One region of the Xanthobacter sp. 126 genome, then DNA from elsewhere that is predicted to be linked to it. Evidence: predicted binding sites of a transcription regulator. Region 1 holds the regulator's gene; the other holds the start of a gene.
The links. Region 1 encodes LexA, which represses DNA repair genes until DNA is damaged. Its sites were predicted from a motif close to TGTTCNNNNTGTGTTCNG; they were not measured.
Positions count from the first base shown of each region.

Region 1 (2,969 bases):
TCTCCCGCGAGGGCGACACCATCACCACCACGGCCCCGACCGCCACGCTCCGCAACGTGCGCAAGCGCGGCTGCGATTTTTCCGCCGACGCGCCCGGCCTTTTCGCGGGCCGGCGACTGACCGGCCGCGACATCATGCTGGCCGCCGCCATGGACCATGCGACGGTGCCGGTTGCCCGCCGCCCGCGCGTCGCGCTGCTCCAGACCGGCGACGAGCTGGTGCTGCCGGGCCAGGGCACCGGCAATGACAGCGAAATCGTCGTCTCCAACGCCTTCGGCCTTGCCGAGCTGGCCCGCCGCGCCGGCGCCGAGGTGACCGACCTCGGCCTCATCAAGGACGACCTCGCCGCCATCCGCGCCGTGGTCGCGCGGGCGCTCTCCGGCGAGTTCGATCTCGTTGTCTCCTCCGGTGGCGCCTCCGTGGGCGATCATGACCTGATGGCCCCGGCGCTGAAGGCGGAAGGGGTCGATCTCTCGGTCCACAAGATCGCGCTCAGGCCCGGCAAGCCGCTCATGTTCGGCCATCGTGGCGATGTGCGGGTGCTGGGGCTGCCGGGCAACCCGGTGTCGTCCCATGTCTGCGGGATGGTCTACCTCGTCCCCCTCATCCGCGCCCTGCAGGGCGATTCCCGCCCCGGCCCCGAGACCGTGCCGGCGCGCCTCGCGGCGGACCTGCCGCCCAACGACGTGCGGCGCGATTTCATGCGCGCGACCCTTGAGCGCCGGGCGGACGGCTCGATCCACGCCATTCCCTGCGCCTCGCAGGACAGCGCCATGCTGAGCATTCTTTCCGCCGCCGACTGCCTTCTGGTGCGCCCGCCATTCGCCCCGGCGGGCCGCGTCGGAGACCCCTGCGAGATTATTCCCTTCGCGGATTGAGCCCTTAACGGAGCCTTCACCACTTGCGGAACACAAAAGGAACAGATAAAGACTGTTCATGATTTGTTTCGCGGCGCGCCGGGCTGGATGCGCCTTGAATCGGGACCGGCCGAGAGTGCCTGTTCCGCGGCGGTGCGTGCAAGGAACGGGGCCAGGGAATGCTCACTCGGAAGCAATATGACCTTCTGCGCTTCATCCATGAGCGGCTGAAGGAGACCGGTGTTCCCCCCTCCTTCGACGAGATGAAGGAAGCGCTGGACCTGCGCTCCAAGTCCGGCATCCATCGCCTGATCACCGCTCTGGAAGAGCGCGGCTTCATCCGCCGCCTGCCCAATCGCGCCCGCGCGCTGGAGGTGGTCCGCCTGCCCGACAGCGTGGCGCCGGGCCTCGCCTCCGCCCGGTCCGCAGGCCGGGGCTTCTCGCCCTCGGTCATCGAGGGCAGCCTCGGCAAGGTCCGCCCCGTGGCGGAGGATGACGAGGCGGGGCAGGTGGTCTCGGTGCCGGTCATGGGCCGCATCGCCGCCGGCTCGCCCATCTCCGCCATCCAGAGCCGCAGCCATACGCTGAACATCCCGCCCGAGATGCTGGGCTCCGGCGAGCACTTCGCCCTCGAGGTGCGCGGCGACAGCATGATCGAGGCCGGCATCCTCGACGGCGACACGGTGCTGATCCGCAAGTGCGATTCCGCCGACACCGGCGACATCATCGTGGCGCTGGTGGACGACGAGGAAGCCACCCTCAAGCGCCTGCGCAAGAAGGGCGCCTCCATCGCGCTGGAGGCCGCCAATCCGGCCTACGAGACCCGCATCTTCGGTCCCGACCGCGTGCGCATCCAGGGCCGCCTGATCGGCCTCATGCGCCGCTACTGATCCTCATTTCTCCCGCGGGAGATCCGGGACGGGGTGAGGGGCGCGGTGGTCCACGCTCAACGGGCGCCTGCGCTTTTTTGAAGGCGTTGCCCCTCACCCCGACGCCTTGCAATTGTCGTATCAGGGAGCGGTGGCGTCGGTCTGCGGATCGCCTGCATCGACCGCCCCTCGCTCGGGTGCGAGGTCTGGCGGCAGCGGCGCCATCCACGGCCGGGACACTGAGGGGCTGCGGCTTCGCTCGGCCACGAGGGCGCCATCGCGCAGGGTGAAGGCTAGCGTTCCCGTCCGTGCGAGTTTTTCCGGTGTCAGCACCTCGGCCGGGCAGGCATGGGGCGGGGCATCGCGGGTGACGACCATGCGGGCATTCAGGCAGTCCGCCTCCAGGCTCTCGGCGCGCCGGGAGACGGCGATGGTGCCGCCGCCGGGCAGAGGCGCAGTGCAGCCGAGCGGGTCGCACATGAAGGCGGAGGCGAGGTCCTTACTGCCGGCCGTGCGGCGATCACCCTCCCGCGTCAGCCATTGCTCCACCACCAGCTTCTGGCCCGAGGCGCCGAGCACGGAAAGCCGCCCATCCGGCATCCGCACCGCCACCGTCTGCGCATCGGGCGCGATGAGGAGGTCCGGCTTCAGCGGCGTTCCCGCCACCAGCGCGGCGAGGCCGAAGGGCACCAGCGCCGCGAGGGTAAGCACGCCGCGCAGCAGGCAGAGGGCCAGCAGCGCGAGGGAGAGCCAGAGCAGCGTTCCGGCACCGATGAAGGCAGCGCGGATGTCGGCCCCCGGCAGCGTGCCCACCCAGTCGGACACCGCCGTCATGATCTCGATGCCCCGGCCCATCACCGGCCAGGCCAGATGATCCCAGCCGAACGGCATCAGCAGCACGCCCGCGAGCCCCGCCGGCATCACCAGGAAGGAAACGGCCGGCATCGCCGCTAGATTGGCGAGAAGCCCATAGGGCGCCACCCGCTGGAAGTGGAAGATGCCATACGGCGCCGTCGCCAACCCCGCCACCAGCGAGGTGAGCGCGGTGCCGGCCACCAGCACCGCCACCCAGGACAGCACGGCTCCGGCGATGCCCTCCGGCCGGGGTATCGCCCGCAAAGGCTGGAGCCGCTCATAGGCGGCGACGAGGGCGAGGGTGGCGGCGAACGACATCTGCGTGCCCGGGTCCAGCGCCGCCTCCGGCGTCAGCGCCAGCACCACCACCGCCGCGACACCCACCGAG
Region 1 covers NZ_JAFO01000001.1:2,590,713-2,593,681, reverse strand. Annotated here, with positions in the region: gene glp (gephyrin-like molybdotransferase Glp) at 1-878, shown strand, start outside; gene lexA (transcriptional repressor LexA) at 1,037-1,747, shown strand; gene XAN126_RS0112360 (ComEC/Rec2 family competence protein) at 1,868-2,969, opposite strand, start outside.

Region 2 (2,969 bases), 2.7 Mb from region 1:
TGCGCGGCAGCCGGTCTACGCCGCAGCCACTCTAGGCCGCCGCCCTTGGCCGTTCCGCCGCGGCGCGATAGGCGAGGGCTTCTGCCAGATGGCGGCGGCCGACCCCGTCCGCGCCATCGAGATCAGCGAGGGTACGCGCCACCTTTAAAACCCGGTGATAGCCGCGGGCGCTGAGCCGCATGGCGTCGGCGGCATCGCGAAGCAGGATCGCTCCGGCCGAATCGGGCGTCGCAACCGCCTCCAGCAACGGCCCCGAAGCCTCGGCATTGGTGCGCACATCGGGTCGGCCGAGGGCGGCATAGCGCTCCAGCTGGATTTCCCGCGCCATGGCGACCCGCGCCGCAATCTCCCGCGAGCCTTCGGCCGGGGCCGGCAGCACGAGGTCCGAGGCCGAGACCGACGGCACCTCGAGATGGAGATCGATGCGGTCGAGGAAGGGTCCGGAGAGCCGCGCCTGATATTCGTCGGCACAGCGTGGTCCGCGCTTGCAGGTGAAGCCGGGCTCCCCGGCGCGGCCGCAGCGGCAGGGGTTCATGGCGGCGATGAGCTGGAAGCGCGCGGGATAGGTGACGCGATGGTTGGCGCGGGCGATCAGGACCTCGCCCGACTCCAGCGGCTGGCGCAGGGAATCGAGCACCTGCGGCGTGAATTCCGGGAGTTCGTCGAGGAACAGAACGCCATTGTGGGCGAGCGAGACCTCGCCAGGCTTGGCCTTGGCGCCGCCGCCCACCATGGCCGCCATGCTGGCCGAATGGTGCGGCGCGCGGAACGGGCGGCGGTCCATCAGCGCGCCGTCCTCGATGGTGCCGGCCACCGAGGCGATCATGGACACGTCCAGCATCTCCGCCGGCGACAGCGGCGGCAGGATGGAGGGCAGGCGCTGCGCCAGCATGGACTTGCCGGCGCCCGGCGGTCCGACGAACAGGAGATTGTGGCCCCCGGCCGCGGCCACCTCCAGCGCCCGCTTGGCGGTCTCCTGGCCCTTGACGTCCCGAAGGTCGAGCATGGTGTCTCCCGGCGGCTTCATCCGTGGCTCGGGCCGGCCCATCACCTGGCGTCCGGTCATGTGGTTGGCGAGCTGGATGAGGGATTGCGGGGCGAGAATGTCCATGTCGGGGCTGGCCCACGCGGCCTCGGCACCGCAGGGGGCGGGGCAGATGAGCCCGTGGCCCCGGGCGTTGGCGCCGATGGCCGCCGGCAGCACGCCGGCCACGGCCGCGATGGCGCCGTCCAGGGCCAATTCGCCCACGACCGTGAAGCCGGCGAGGGCATCGCCGGGGATGGCGCCGATGGCGGCCATCAGCCCCAGCGCGATGGGCAGATCGTAATGGGAGCCTTCCTTGGGCAGGTCGGCAGGGGCGAGGTTCACCGTGATGCGCCGCGCCGGAAGCGCAAGCCCTGACGCGATGAGCGCTGCGCGCACCCGCTCCTTGGCCTCCGTCACCGCCTTGTCGGGCAGGCCGACGATGGTGAAGGCCGGCAGGCCGGCCGCCACATGCACCTGAACATCCACCGGGCGCGCCTCGACGCCCTCGAACGCGACTGTCGCCACCCGCTGGATCACAGCCGCCCCCCGCCTGCTGCCCGTCTGCATCTCAAGGTAGCGGAGGGCGGGCCCGCTCGCAAGAACGAAAGAGGAACAATCGTGCTTGCGTCAAACGCCGCCCCGGCTATGCTGGAGGTAGCAAGAGGATCGGGGAAATCAGCCATGGCCGCCGAGGGTGCAGGCGCGCGCAGTCACGAGGCCCATGTGGTCGAGATGTTCGGTCCGCAGGCCGCCGCCTATGTGGCGAGCGCCGTGCATGCGCGGGGTGCTGATCTCGATGCGCTCAAGGCCCTCGTGGAAGAGGCGCGGCCCGCCCGGCTGCTCGATCTCGGCTGCGGCGGCGGGCATGTGAGCTTCACCGCCGCGCCGTTCGCGGGCGAGGTGGTGGCCTACGATCTGTCCGAGGACATGCTGGGTGCTGTCGCGGCCGAGGCGAAGGCACGCGGCCTCGCGAACATCGCCACGCGGCAGGGCGTCGCTGAGCGCCTGCCCTTCGCCGACGGTAGCTTCGACATGGTGGCCTCGCGCTACAGCGCGCACCACTGGCGCGACGTGCCGCAGGCGCTCGCGGAGGTGCGGCGAGTGGTGAAGGCGGGCGGGCAGGTGGTCATGATGGACGTGATCGCGCCCGAATGGCCGGTGGCCGACACCTTCCTGCAGACGGTGGAATTGCTGCGCGATCCCTCCCACGGGCGGGACTACAGCGCCTCCGAATGGAGCCGCCTCGCCGAGGAGGCGGGGTTCCGGGTGGTGCGCACGGCGCACCGGCGCCTGAGGCTGGAGTTCGCCTCCTGGGTGGCGCGCATCCGTACGCCGGAGCTGCATGTCGCCGCCATCCGCTCGCTGATGGCGGGTGCCAGCGCGGACGTGGCGACCCACTTCGAGTTCGAGGCGGACGGCTCCTTCTCCATCGACACGCTGACGCTGGAACTGGAAACGGCCTGAGCGGGCCTATTTCTTCTCCAGCATCAGGCGGCCCTGCTTCTGGATGAGGTCCTTCGCCTTGCGGGCGACGAGATCCAGCATGAAGGGCAGCTCCACGGAGAGGTGCACGGCGTCGTCCGCCACCTGAAGCTTGCCGCTCGCCGTCTGTCCCAGCGCGGCGATGCGGAAGTCCAACTGCTCTCCGGTCCAGGTTTCCTCCAGGATGGAAATGTGGCGCGAGAAGCGGTCGCGCACGCCGGTCAGCCCCGCTTGGAGGCGCCGCGTCGCCTCGGCCTTGCCGAGGCGGTGGGGGATGGAGGCGGTGAAGGGCTGTCCCATGGTCGGTCCTGTTATGTCCGGCGGTGCGTCCTGACGGATAACGCCCACACCGGCACGGCGGTTCGCGCGGCGGGCCGAGGGCGCCGCCGCGTTGGTGTCGATTAGACGGTGGTCTCAGGCGGCGCGGCGGGCCTCGATGCGGTCCCAGATCTGCGCAGCG
Region 2 covers NZ_JAFO01000001.1:5,263,273-5,266,241, reverse strand. Annotated here, with positions in the region: gene XAN126_RS0124910 (YifB family Mg chelatase-like AAA ATPase) at 32-1,564, opposite strand; gene XAN126_RS0124905 (class I SAM-dependent methyltransferase) at 1,709-2,491, shown strand; gene XAN126_RS0124900 (polyhydroxyalkanoic acid system family protein) at 2,498-2,809, opposite strand; gene gshB (glutathione synthase) at 2,924-2,969, opposite strand, start outside.
Region 2: the regulator LexA is predicted to act here: its motif matches at 1,625-1,642, upstream of XAN126_RS0124910 (YifB family Mg chelatase-like AAA ATPase).